One region of the Streptomyces sp. NPDC017246 genome, then DNA from elsewhere that is predicted to be linked to it. Evidence: riboswitches for the same ligand, from Rfam matches in the RefSeq annotation. Region 1 holds a riboswitch; each other region holds the start of a gene.
What was found. Region 1 has a riboswitch for cobalamin ahead of metE (5-methyltetrahydropteroyltriglutamate--homocysteine S-methyltransferase). Riboswitches for the same ligand answer to the same signal wherever they lie in the genome.
Positions count from the first base shown of each region.

Region 2: linked by a shared signal. The riboswitch ahead of ACH4MY_RS33465 (energy-coupling factor ABC transporter permease) and the one ahead of metE (5-methyltetrahydropteroyltriglutamate--homocysteine S-methyltransferase) in region 1 are both predicted to bind cobalamin.
Region 3: linked by a shared signal. The riboswitch ahead of cobN (cobaltochelatase subunit CobN) and the one ahead of metE (5-methyltetrahydropteroyltriglutamate--homocysteine S-methyltransferase) in region 1 are both predicted to bind cobalamin.

Region 1 covers NZ_JBIRMW010000001.1:942,826-947,280, forward strand. The annotation lists gene ACH4MY_RS04295 (diacylglycerol/lipid kinase family protein) at 1-1,034, opposite strand, end outside; gene ACH4MY_RS04300 (TetR/AcrR family transcriptional regulator) at 1,258-1,836, opposite strand; cobalamin riboswitch at 2,028-2,254, shown strand; gene metE (5-methyltetrahydropteroyltriglutamate--homocysteine S-methyltransferase) at 2,418-4,455, shown strand, end outside.
Region 2 covers NZ_JBIRMW010000020.1:1,337-5,791, forward strand. The annotation lists gene dhaK (dihydroxyacetone kinase subunit DhaK) at 92-1,084, shown strand; gene dhaL (dihydroxyacetone kinase subunit DhaL) at 1,150-1,785, shown strand; gene ACH4MY_RS33460 (PTS-dependent dihydroxyacetone kinase phosphotransferase subunit DhaM) at 1,782-2,189, shown strand; cobalamin riboswitch at 2,255-2,462, shown strand; gene ACH4MY_RS33465 (energy-coupling factor ABC transporter permease) at 2,491-3,189, shown strand; partial or broken gene ACH4MY_RS33470 (energy-coupling factor ABC transporter substrate-binding protein) at 3,186-3,501, shown strand; gene cbiQ (cobalt ECF transporter T component CbiQ) at 3,798-4,455, shown strand, end outside.
Region 3 covers NZ_JBIRMW010000002.1:471,770-476,224, reverse strand. The annotation lists gene cobN (cobaltochelatase subunit CobN) at 1-2,558, opposite strand, end outside; cobalamin riboswitch at 2,599-2,747, opposite strand; gene ACH4MY_RS06885 (cobalamin biosynthesis protein CobG) at 2,826-4,055, shown strand; gene ACH4MY_RS06880 (precorrin-8X methylmutase) at 4,070-4,455, shown strand, end outside.

The sequences.
Region 1 (4,455 bases):
TCGAGACTGGGCCGGCGGCCGCCACTGCTCACCACGTCGGGTGAGACGTACGGGTTGTTGCTGATCAGCAGTGCCTGCTGGGACGAGAGCGGCGTGCCGTCGATCCGCGCGTCGAGCCGTCGCACCCCTTCGCCGACCAGCAGGTCCGGCATGAGGGTCAGGGCCGTCCCCGCCTTGTCGTCGCGGTACTCGGGGCGCTGGACGACATCGGCGTAGACGCCGAAGGACACCGTGTTGACGAAGGGCCGGCCCGCGACGTCACCGAGGTCGATCCGAAGCTCCTCGCCGTCCGTCAACGCGTCCAGGCAGCGGGCCGGATCGGACCGGTCCAGGCCGAGGTCCATGGCGAAGTGGTTCCGGGTGCCGGCCGGGACGACGAGGAACGGCAGGTCGTGTTCGGCGGCGACCGCCGCGACCAGGGCCTGGGTGCCGTCGCCGCCGGCGACGCCGAGCAGGTCCGCTCCTTCGGCCACCGCCTCGCGGGCCAGTTCGGCCACGTCGGCCGGGGCCGCGGGATCGAGCACGGTCACCCGGGCGCCGAGTGCCTCCGCCCGCTCGACCAGCCCGAAACGGCCGACCTTCCCGCCCCCCGACTTCGGATTCATGATGAGGTACGGCCGTCGGGGCCGGGGCGCGGCGACGCCGCGACTGACCCGCCGGGGACGGGCCTTGCGCAGCGCCGCACGGGCCAGGGCCAGCGCGGCACCCCAGCACAGGACCAGCACCAGCGCCGTCAGCCACAGACCGTCGTGTGCGAAGAGCACCACGACGCCGACCGGAGCGGCGACCGCGAGGAGCGCCCCCAGCAGCCGGACCGCACCGCGGTGCGCCACGAACCACCAGACACCCGCGGCACAGACGACGAGGCCGAGCAGCCCGGCTCCGACGACCTCCAGTCCGCCCTCGCCGACCGCGAGCACGAGCACGACGACGGAACCGACCACCGCCAGCACGGCCAGGCGCGCCAGCAGCCGCGCGGCCGGCGGCGGGCCGGTTTCCGTCAACCGCGTCCCACCCCTGCCGTCCTGCCCCATCCCGTGTCCGCCTCTCACCCCGCACGCGCCCGGTCGGCGCCCGGTCAGCGCCCGCTCCGTGCCACCAGCCTTCCCATTCACGGACCGGCGGGCATCCCTGGCGGGCCGAGCGGGTGAGCGCCGCTTCCTCTTCTCCCCTCGGGAACCCGGGCCGCCCCGCGGCCCGGACCGCCCCGCACAACGCCGCCCCGGCCGTCGCCGCCCCGCCGGGCGGTGACCGCCGTCAGCCCCGGCGCCGCGCGTCCGAGGCGTAGGTCTCCAGATACGCGGTCACGACGCGGCGGGCCTCGTCGATCGTGGCGTCGTCACCGTCCGGCGAGCGCCGGAACGCGACGTCGAAGAGCCGGTTGCCGATCTCGAAGGCGAGCTCCAGGACCAGCGGCGGTACGTCGGCGGGGACGAGGCCGCGTTCCACGAGGAGGTGCCGGAGGCGCTCGGCCTGCGCTTCGTCGAACGCGCGGACCAGCTCGACGAGCGGCTCGCCGCGCCCCTTGAACCACAGCTCGACGCAGCCGGGGTGGCGACGGAAGTAGCCGAGCAGCGGGTTGATGACGGCGTCGGCCGTGTCACTCAGCGTCTGCGGTCCCGAGGCCTCCAGCTCGGCGCCGACGAGGGCGTCGACCTCGTTCATATGGCCTTGCAGCAGCTCGGCGTCGACCTGGTGCCGGTCGGAGAAGTAGTGGTAGACGGAGGCGACGGGGATCCCGGCCCGCTCTCCGATCGCCTTGAGCGTGGCGGCCTCGTAGCCCTGCTCGACGAGCAGGACCTCCGCGGTGTCGAGGATGGCCCGTCTGCGCTCCACGCCCCGGCGCTGCACCACGGCCGGGCGAGCGGGAGTCCGGGTTGCCGGTGTTTTCTCGAACACGATTCGAAATCGTATCAGTGACATACCCGGCCTTCCTCCGCGACGAAGGTCGACAGCGGACTCGTGGAAACGGCGGGCGGCGGCCGGCGACAAGTCGATCTTCCCAGCGGCGGCCGTGACCGCTGCCGTAGCCTGGGCGTGCAGCTGGTTCGCCCCGTCCGCCAGGCGGGATGCGTCGTAAGAGGGAACCCGGTGGGAATCCGGGACTGCCCCGCAGCGGTGAGCGGGAACGACCGCCGTCATACGCACTGGATCCGGGAAGGGTCCGGGAAGCGACGGCCACTAGGTGTCCGCCGGTGGAATCCGGAGGGCGTGCCCGCGAGTCCGAAGACCTGCCCGTTGCCCGCACGCGGACGATTCCGCGCGCGGACATCCCGGTGACCTCGAGGGCGGGTCGGCGTACACACCAGTCGGACGACCGCGCCGTAGCGCGCCCGGTCGGCCGTCCGGTCGTCGCCCCTTCGCGCTCTCGTCCCGTCTCCGGGATCTCAGGGATTCATCTCGCGAAGGAGATCTCCGTGACCACGAAGTCCACGGCCCCGGCCGCACGGGCCACCGTGTACGGCCACCCCCGCCAGGGCGGTGACCGGGAGCTGAAGAAGGCGATCGAGGGCTACTGGAAGGGCCGCGTCACCGCAGGCGCCCTGCGCTCCACGGCCGCCGAACTGCGCGCCGCGAACTGGCGGCGGCTCGCCGAGGCCGGCATCCGTGAAGTGCCCACCGGCGACTTCTCGCTCTACGACCACGTCCTCGACACCACCGTCATGGTCGGCGCGATCCCCGAGCGCCACCGGGAGGCCGTCGCCGCGGATCCGCTCGACGGCTACTTCGCGATGGCGCGCGGCACTCAGGACGTGGCGCCGCTGGAGATGACGAAGTGGTTCGACACCAACTACCACTATCTGGTGGCGGAGTTGGGGCCGGACACGGTGTTCGCCGCCGATTCCTCCCAGCGGGTCGACGAGCTGCGGGAAGCCCTCGCGCTCGGCCTCGCGGCCCGGCCCGTCCTCGTCGGCCCCGTCACCTACCTGCTGTTGTCCAAGCCGGCGCCCGGAGTCGCCGCCGATTTCGATCCCCTGACGCTGCTCGACCGGCTGCTCCCGGTGTACGCGGAGGTCCTCGCCGACCTCCGTGCCGCGGGGGCCGCATGGGTCCAGCTCGACGAACCCGCCCTGGTCCAGGACCGGACCCCGGCCGAACTCGACGCCGCCGCCCGCACCTATCGCGATCTCGGCGCGCTCACCGACCGCCCGAAGCTGCTCGTCGCCTCCTACTTCGACCGGCTCGGCGACGCCCTGCCCGTCCTGGCCAAGGCACCGGTCGACGGGCTCGCCCTCGACTTCACCGGCCGGGCCGCGGCCAATCTCGACGGACTCGCCGCCGTCGGCGGCCTGCCGGGCAAGCGTCTGGTCGCCGGCGTCGTCGACGGCCGCAACATCTGGATCAACGACCTGGAGAAGTCCCTCGCCACCCTCGGCACCCTCCTCGGGCTCACCGACCGGGTCGACGTGTCGGCCTCCTGCTCCCTCCTCCACGTCCCCCTCGACACCGCCGCCGAACGCGACATCGACCCGCGGATCCTGCGCTGGCTCTCCTTCGCGCGTCAGAAGACCACCGAGGTCGTCACCCTCGCCAAGGGCCTGCGGGGCGGTACCGGGGTCATCTCCGGCGAGCTGTCCGTCAACCGGGCCGCCCTCGCCTCCCGCACCGCCTCACCGATCACCCGTGACCCGGTGGTACGGGCCCGGGCCGCCGCCGTCACCGGGGCGGACACCCGCCGCTCCCTGCCGTACGCCGAACGGGCCGCCGCCCAGCGCACCCGCCTCGGTCTGCCCCTGCTGCCGACCACCACCATCGGCTCCTTCCCGCAGACCGCCGAACTGCGGACCGCCCGCGCCGACCTGCGGTCCGGCCGGATCGACTCCGGCGGCTACGAGCAGCGGATCAGGGCCGAGATCCAGGAGGTGATCGCCTACCAGGAGAAGACGGGGATCGACGTCCTCGTGCACGGCGAGCCCGAACGCAACGACATGGTGCAGTACTTCGCCGAGCAGCTCACCGGCTATCTGGCCACCCGGCACGGCTGGGTCCAGTCGTACGGCACCCGCTACGTCCGGCCGCCGATCCTGGCCGGGGACATCTCGCGTCCGGAGCCGATGACCGTGCGCTGGACGACGTACGCGCAGGCGCAGACCGCGAAGCCGGTCAAGGGCATGCTCACCGGCCCCGTCACCATGCTCGCCTGGTCCTTCGTCCGCGACGACCAGCCCCTCGGCGAAACCGCCCGCCAGGTCGCGCTCGCCCTGCGCGACGAGGTCGAGGACCTGGAGGCCGCCGGCACCTCCGTCATCCAGGTCGACGAACCGGCCCTGCGCGAGACGCTTCCGCTGCGGGCCGCCGACCGCCCCGAGTACCTCGGCTGGGCGACGGAGTCCTTCCGTCTCTCCACCGGCGGGGTGCGGCCGGAGACCCAGATCCACACCCACATGTGCTACGCCGAGTTCGGGGACGTCGTGCAGGCCATCGACGACCTCGACGCCGACGTCATCAGCCTGG
Region 2 (4,455 bases), on a different contig from region 1:
GGACCGCCAAGATCATTAACTCGCCTTACCTGCTCTGACCTGCGAAGACCCTGCTCAGCAGCTTGCCTGTTACTCTCACCAGGAGGTATCCATGAGGATGCTCATCAATGTCCCCGAGACCGTCGTCGCCGACGCGTTGCGGGGGATGGCCGCCGCCCACCCCGAGCTCACCGTGGACGTGGAGCGCCGGATCGTGGTGCGGCGGGACGCGCCCGTGGCGGGCCAGGTGGCGCTGGTCTCCGGCGGGGGGTCCGGGCACGAGCCGCTGCACGGGGGCTTCGTGGGGCCCGGGATGCTCGCGGCCGCCTGCCCCGGGGAGGTCTTCACCTCCCCGGTGCCCGATCAGATGGTGCGGGCCGCGGCCGCCGTCGACAGCGGCGCCGGGGTGTTGTTCGTCGTCAAGAACTACACGGGTGACGTGCTGAACTTCGAGATGGCGGCGGAGCTCGCCGAGGACGAGGGCATCCAGGTCGCCAGGGTCCTCGTCGACGACGACGTCGCCGTCAAGGACAGTCTGTACACGGCGGGCCGACGCGGGACCGGCGGCACGCTCTTCGTGGAGAAGATCGCGGGAGCCGCCGCGGAGGAGGGCGCTCCGCTGGAGCGCGTGGAGGCGATCGCCCGCCGGGTCAACGAGCGTTGCCGGTCGTTCGGCGTGGCCCTGAGCGCGTGCACGACCCCCGCCAAGGGCAGCCCCACCTTCGATCTCCCTGCGGGTGAACTGGAGTTGGGCATCGGCATCCACGGCGAGCCGGGCCGCGAGCGGCGGCCCATGATGACCTCCCGGGAGATCGCGGACTTCGCCGTCGACGCCGTCGTCGAGGACCTCCGCCCCGCCGGGCCTGTCATCGCCCTGGTGAACGGCATGGGTGCTACCCCGCTCCTCGAACTGTACGGATTCAACGCCGAGGTGCAGCGCGTGCTCGGCGAGCGGCGGGTTCCGGTGGCGCGGACGCTCGTCGGGAACTACGTGACCTCGCTCGACATGGCCGGCTGCTCGGTGACCCTGTGCGAGGTGGACGAGGAGCTTCTTCGGCTGTGGGACGCGCCCGTGCGGACGCCCGCGCTCCGCTGGGGTCGCTGAGACGAGCGAGACGTGGAACCTGGTCGGACCGTGGGACAGGACTGAGGACGGGAAAGGGAATCGACATGACGGAGACCTTCGGCGCGGACTTCCTGGTGCGCTGGCTGGCCGCGGTGGCAGAGGCCGTCGACCGTGAGGCGGACCGGCTCACGGAGCTGGACTCGGCGATCGGTGACGCCGACCACGGCGCCAATCTCAAGCGGGGATTCGCCGCCGTGACCGAGACCCTCGCCAAGGAGCCGCCGACGACGCCCGGCGCCGTGCTGACCACCGCCGGGCGGGAGCTCATCTCCACCGTGGGCGGTGCGTCGGGACCGCTGTACGGCACGCTGCTGCGCCGTACGGGGAAGACGCTGGGCGAGGACGACCGCGTGACCCGGGCGCAGTTGGCGGACGCCCTCGGCTCCGGGGTGGCCGCCGTGTCCCAGCTGGGCGGCGCACAGGTGGGTGACAAGACGATGCTGGACGCGCTGGTCCCGGCGGTGGAGGGCCTGCGGGACTCGTTCGGGGCGGCCCGCGCGGCCGCCGAGGAGGGCGCCCTCGCGACCGTACCCCTACGGGCCCGCAAGGGCAGGGCCAGTTATCTGGGTGAGCGGTCGATGGGGCACCAGGACCCGGGGGCGACCTCCTCCGCGCTGTTGTTCGCCGCGCTGGACGAGACCGCGCTCGCCGAGAACGGGCGTACCGGGGAGGCGTCATGAGCGGGTCACCCGTCGGGATCGTGCTCGTCTCGCACAGCGCCGCCGTCGCCGCGGCCGTGGCCGAGCTGGCCCAGGGGCTCGCCGGAGGCGGCGACCTGGCGCCGATCCTCCCGGCGGGCGGAACCCCGGACGGCGGCCTGGGGACGAGTTCCGAGTTGATCTGCGAGGCGGCGAAGGGCGTCGACCGGGGCGCCGGCGTGGCGATCCTGGTCGACCTGGGCAGCGCCGTGCTCACCGTGAAGGCCTTGCTCGCCGAGGGCGACGAACTGCCCGCCGGGTCTCGCCTGGTGGACGCCCCGTTCGTCGAGGGCGCGGTCGCCGCCCTGGTCACGGCGAGCGCGGGCGGCGACCTCGACGCCGTGTCGGCGGCGGCCTCGGAGGCGTACGCCTACCGCAAGGAGTGACTGCGCGCAGTGAGCGAGAGGCCGCACCGGGTGGCGACCGTGTTGTGATCCAGCAGGTCAACGCACTAATGTCGCAGGGCCTTGGTGTACGGGAAACCGGTGAAGTACCGGTGCGGCCCTCGCCACTGTGATCGGGAGGTCCGGCTCCACCCCCGCGGGAAATACCCACGGGGAAGCCACTGGACCACGACGGGAGACCCTCGTGGTGTGGGAAGGCGGAGTCCGGGCGCATGACCGTCAGCCAGGAGACCGGCCAGGGTGCGTTGTCCATCCACGAGGTGCTGGAGAGGGTCTCCCAACCATGCATATAGCCGAGGGGTATCTGCCCCCTGTGCACGCCGCCGCCTGGGGCGTCGCGTCCGCGCCGTTCGTCGTCCACGGGGTCCGCGCGCTGACCCGCGAGGTGCGGTCGAATCCTGAGTCCACCCTGCTGCTCGGTGCCTCCGGCGCCTTCACGTTCGTCCTGTCGGCACTCAAATTGCCTTCCGTGACAGGCAGTTGCTCGCATCCGACCGGGACGGGGCTGGGCGCGATCCTGTTCCGGCCCCCCATCATGGCGGTCCTGGGCACGATCACCCTTCTCTTCCAGGCCCTGCTGCTCGCCCACGGCGGGCTGACCACGCTCGGCGCGAACGCCTTCTCGATGGCGATCGTCGGGCCCTGGGCGGGCTACGGCGCGTACCGGCTGCTCCGCCGGTTCGGTGCGCCGCTGATGGTCGCCGTCTTCTTCGGCGCCTTCGTCGCCGACCTGTCCACGTACTGCGTGACCAGCGTTCAGCTCGCTCTCGCCTTCCCGGACCCGGGGAGCGGCATTCCCGGCGCGCTCGCCAAGTTCGGCGGGATCTTCGCCGTGACGCAGATTCCGCTGGCGGTCAGCGAGGGACTGCTCACCGTGCTCGTGATGCGGCTGCTCACCCAGTCGAGCAAGGGCGAACTGACCCGGCTCGGCGTCCTCGCCGGGCGCACGACGGAGCGACGCGAGGAGGCGGCCGCGCGATGAGCCGGAACGCGAAGATCAACACCCTGTTGCTGCTCGTCGTCGCCGCGCTCGCGGTACTGCCGCTCGCGCTCGGGCTCGGGGACCACAAGGAGGAACCGTTCACCGGGTCGGACGCGGAGGCGGAGACCGCCATCACCGAGCTCCAGCCGGACTACGAACCGTGGTTCAGCCCCCTCTACGAGCCCCCGTCCGGTGAGATCGAGTCCGCGCTCTTCGCCCTCCAGGCGGCCATCGGCGCCGGGGTGCTCGCGTACTACTTCGGCCTGCGGCGCGGGCGCCGGCAGGGGGCGGCCCGGGCGGAGACGGAGAGGTCCGAGACCGCCGGATCGGAGACGGCTGAGGCGGAGACGGCTGGGGTGGAAACGGCTGGATCGGCGAGGGCTGGGGCGGAAACGGCCAGTTCGGACGTGGCCGCGTCGGAGACGGACGGGGCTGCCGGGACGGCCGCCGGGGCGAAGACCGCGGCGGTGGACAGGGGCGACGCGGGGGCCACGGCCGACGCCAGTACCGGTGCCGGGGCCGCGGCCGACGCCAGTACCGGGGCTGGGGCCGGTGCCGGATCCCCCCGGGCCGCGTCGTCCGTCGACGGCCAGGACGCGTAACCGCCGATGCTGCCGATCGACGCGGCGGCGCACAGCAGTCGCTGGCGTCGCCGCCATCCCGCCGAGAAGGCGCTGCTCGGCTTCGGTCTCACCCTGTGCGCGGTGAGCCTGCCGCCCTGGCCCGGTGCGGTGCTCGTGGCGACGGCCACGCTCGCGGTCCTGCTCGGCCCGGCCGGTGTGCCGGGCCGGGCGTTGTGGCGGGCGTTCCGGATCCCGCTCGGATTCTGTGTCACGGGGGCGATTCCGCTGCTCTTCGAGGTGGGCGGTGCCCGCGGGCTCGTGGCCCTCGCGCCGAACGGTCCCGCTCAGGCGGGCGGCTTGCTGCTGCGGACGGCGGCGGCCTCGCTCGGGGTGCTTCTGTTCGCCTTCACGACGCCCGTGTCGGACGTCCTGCCCCGGCTCGTCCGGGCCGGGGTGCCGGCGCCGGTGGTGGACGTGGCGCTCGTGATGTACCGCGTCATCTTCCTGCTGCTCGACTCGATGTCCAAGATCCGGCAGGCCCAGGCGGCCCGGCTCGGCCACACCTCACGGGCCGCGACCTGGCGTTCGCTCGCCGGGCTCGGCGCGACCACGTTCGTGCGGGCCTTCGACCGGGCGCAGCGGCTGCAGTCGGGGCTGGCGGGGCGCGGGTACGACGGGACGCTGCGGGTCCTGGTACCCGTGT
Region 3 (4,455 bases), on a different contig from region 1:
CACAGGGAGAGGCCCACGGACGTCGGCCACTCGCCGTTGTCGGTGCGGTAGCGCTCCAGGAGGGAGTCGGCGAGCGCCTGCCCCGTCTCCCAGGCGAGCCGGGACGGCACGGCCTTCGGGTCGACCGAGTAGAAGTTCCGGCCGGTCGGCAGGACGTTGACCAGGCCGCGCAGCGGGGAGCCGGACGGGCCGGCCGGGACGAAGCCGCCGTTCAGGGCGTGGACGGCGTGGGTGAGTTCGTCGGTGGTGCCGGCCAGCCGCGGCACGACCTGCTCGCAGGCGAACCTCAGGACGGCGTGCACCTCGGGGCCGTACGCGGCGGCCACGGTCTCGATCGCGGCCACGGACCAGTCCGCCGCCTCCATGCCCTCGACGAGTTCGCGGGCCTTCGCCTCGGCCTCGTCGGCGGTGGTGCGGGTCGCGGCCGACTCGTCGAGGCCGAGGGCCTCGCGGAGACCGGGCAGCGCCTGCGTGCCGCCCCAGATCTGGCGGGCGCGCAGGATGGAGAGGACCAGGTTGACCCGGGCCTCGCCCTCCGGGGCGCCGCCGAGGACGTGCAGACCGTCACGGATCTGGGCGTCCTTGACCTCGCACAGCCAGCCGTCGACGTGCAGCAGGAAGTCGTCGAAGCCGTCGTCCTCCGGGCGCTGCTGGAGACCGAGGTCGTGGTCGAGCTTGGCGGCCTGGATCAGCGTCCAGATCTGGGCGCGGATCGCGGGCAGCTTCGCCGGGTCCATGGAGGAGATCTGCGCGTACTCGTCGAGCAGTTGCTCCAGGCGCGCGATGTCGCCGTACGAGTCGGCGCGGGCCATCGGCGGCACCAGGTGGTCGACGAGGGTCGCGTGCACGCGCCGCTTGGCCTGCGTGCCCTCGCCCGGGTCGTTGACGAGGAACGGGTAGATCAGGGGGATGTCGCCGAGGGCGGCGTCGGGGCCGCAGGCGGCGGAGAGGCCGGCGTTCTTGCCGGGCAGCCACTCCAGGTTGCCGTGCTTGCCCAGGTGGACCATGGCGTCGGCGCCGAAGCCGCCGTCCTCGGCGCGGGCGGCGATCCAGCGGTAGGCGGCCAGGTAGTGGTGGGACGGCGGGAGATCGGGGTCGTGGTAGATCGCGATCGGGTTCTCGCCGAAGCCGCGCGGCGGCTGGATGAGGATCAGCAGGTTCCCGCGGCGCAGCGCGGCGAGGACGATGTCGCCCTCCGGGTTGCGGGACCGGTCGAGGAACATCTCGCCGGGCGCCGGGCCCCAGTGCTCCTCGACGTGGGTGCGCAGCTCCTCGGGGAGGGTCGCGTACCAGCGCTTGTAGTCGGCGGCCGGGATGCGGACCGGGTTGCGGGCGAGCTGCTCCTCCGTCAGCCAGTCCTGGTCGTGGCCGCCGGCCTCGATGAGGGCGTAGATCAGCTCGTCGCCGTCGCCGGAGACGAGGCCGGGGAGGTCGGCCTCCGGGCCGAAGTCGTACCCCTCGGCGATGAGGCGCCGCAGCAGGGAGACGGCGGAGGCGGGGGTGTCGAGGCCGACGGCGTTGCCGATGCGGGAGTGCTTCGTCGGGTACGCGGAGAGGACGAGCGCCAGCTTCTTCTCGGCGTTCGGGATGTGGCGGAGCCGGGCGTGCCGGACGGCGATGCCGGCGACCCGGGCGGCGCGCTCGGCGTCGGCGACGTACGCGGGCAGCCCGTCCTCGTCGATCTCCTTGAAGGAGAACGGGACGGTGATGAGCCGGCCGTCGAACTCGGGCACCGCGACCTGGCTGGCGGCGTCCAGCGGGGAGAGGCCCTCGTCGTTCTCCTCCCAGGCGGCGCGCGAGCCGGTCAGGCAGAGCGCCTGGAGGATGGGCACGTCGAGCGCGGCGAGCGCACCCGCGTCCCAGGCCTCCTCGTCGCCGCCGGCCTGCGCCTCCGCGGGCTTGGTGCCGCCCGCGGCGAGGACGGTGGTGACGATCGCGTCGGCGGTACGGAGCCGGTCGAGCAGCTCCGGTTCGGGGGCGCGCAGGGATGCCACGTACAGCGGGAGCGCCTGCGCGCCGGTGTCCTCGATCGCCGAGCAGAGGGTGTCGACGAAGCCGGTGTTCCCGCTCATGTGGTGGGCGCGGTAGTAGAGCACGGCGACGGTCGGGCCGGTGGTCGTGCGGGCGGTGCGCTCCAGCGGGCCCCAGGTGGGGGCGGCGGCCGGGGACTCGAAGCCGTGGCCGGTGAGCAGCACGGTGTCGGAGAGGAAGCGGGCGAGCTGCTCCAGGTTCCCGGGGCCGCCGTGCGCGAGGTAGGCGTGCGCCTCGGTGGCGACGCCGACGGGGACGGTGGACGCCTCCATCAGCTGTGCGTCGGGGGCCTGTTCGCCGCTGAGGACGACCACCGGCTTGCCGGCGGCGCGGACCGCGTCGAGGCCCTCCTCCCAGGAACGGAGGCCGCCGAGGAGGCGGACGACGACGAGCTCGGCGTCGGCCAGCAGGCCGGTCAGCTCGGTGAGGGGGAGACGGGCGGGGTTGGCGAAGCGGTACTCCACCGGGCCGCCGGCCGCGCGGGCGCTGAGCAGGTCGGTGTCGGAGTGCGACAGCAGCAGAAGCATGGCGAGCGCAGGCCTTCCTCGGGGTTGTCCGCGCCCCGGGTGGTCGTGTGGATTGGCGGGAGTTCCTGACTCACCCGTTCCGGTTCGTGCCGAGGCACGTCCGGTACGGGCTCACAGTGGCGGGACCGCGCCGGATTCTCACCGGGCTTCCTCCCCGGGGTCCTGGGACCCCATGCCGTCTGCATAGTAGATCGTGCGGTCGGCGGGCCGGGAGGAGCCGGGGAGTCGGCCGGATCACACCCGGTGGTCGGCCGGTTCCCCGTCGGTATGCTCGCCGCCATGCCGCCCACCCCGCCCCCGACGCCCGAACCGGGTGAACCTCGCATACGGGACCGCGGCGACGCGTGCCCCGGGGCGCTGCGCCTGCACTCCGCCGACGACGGCCACCTCGCCCGACTCCGCCTGCCCGGAGGACGCTTGACGTCTCGTCAGGTCGAGACCCTGGCGCACGCCGCGGAGACCCTGGGCGACGGACGGCTCAGCATCACCTCGCGCGGCAACGCCGAGCTGCGCGGCCTCGCCGAGAGCTGCGGGGCCGAGCTGGCGGCGCTCCTCGACGAGGCGGGCCTGCTGCCCTCCCCCACCCACGAACGCGTCCGCAACATCGTCGCCTCCCCGGCCTCCGGGCTCGACGGACTCGGCGCCGCCGACGTGCAGTTGTGGGCCCGCGAGCTGGACACCCACCTGCGCTCCGCGCCCTGGGCGGCGGCGCTTTCCGGCCGATTCCTCTTCGTCCTCGACGACGGACGCGGTGATGTCGCCGGGCTCGGCGGGGATGTGACCTTGGTCGCAGTGGGCGGGGGAGAGGCCGAACTGCACGTCGGCGGCCGGGCCGTCCGGCTCGCGGGCTCCGACGCTCCCGGCGCGGCCCTGGCGGTCGCGGGCGGGTTCCTGACCACGGCGCGGAAGGCCGGAACCGGGGCCTGGCGGGTCCGGGAACTCCCGGAGGGGTACGCGGTGGACGTGGCGGAGTCGGGAGTGACGGCGGTGCCCGTACCCGCACCGGAACTCCCCCAGGGCCCTCCCCTCTCCCCCGGCGTCCTCGGGCCCGCCGCCCTCTCCGTCCTCGCCCCGCTCGGCCGTCTCACCACCGCCCAGCTCCGGGCGCTGCTCCCCGCCGACGAGGTCCGGCTCACGCCCTGGCGCGGGGTCGTCGTGGCCGGAGCCGGCGCCGACCGGCTGCCCGCGCTCGACGCGGCCGGACTCGTCACCCGCCCCGACTCCCCCTGGGCCGGTGTCACCGCCTGCACCGGGCGGCCCGGCTGTGCCAAGTCCCTCGCCGACGTCCGCGCCGACGCCGCCCCCGGAGACAACGCGCGCAGAGGGGCGCCCGGCCTCCCCGTGCACTTCTCCGGGTGCGAGCGCCGCTGCGGACACCCGCACGGCGACTGGACCGACGTCCTCGCCACCGCCGACGGCGACTACCTGGTGGACGGCGTCCCCACCCCCCGTACCGCCCTGACCGAAGCCGTGACCACGGCCCGCACGACGAGATGAGCGAGAGCAACAGGATGTTCGACTACGAGAAGGACGGCGCGGAGATCTACCGCCAGTCCTTTGCCACGATCCGCGCCGAGGCGGATCTGGCGGGCCTGCCCGCCGACGTCGCCCAGGTGGCGGTCCGGATGATCCACGCCTGCGGCATGACCGACCTCGTACGCGACATCGCCTGGTCGCCGCGGGTCGTCACGAACGCCCGCGCCGCGCTCCGCGCCGGCGCGCCGGTCCTCTGCGACGCGCAGATGGTCGCGAGCGGGGTCACCCGCCGCCGGCTGCCCGCCGACAACGAGGTGATCTGCACGCTCTCCGACCCGTCCGTGCCGGGCCTCGCCGCCGAGCTGGGCACCACCCGCTCCGCCGCCGCCCTCGAACTGTGGCGGGACCGCCTCGAAGGCTC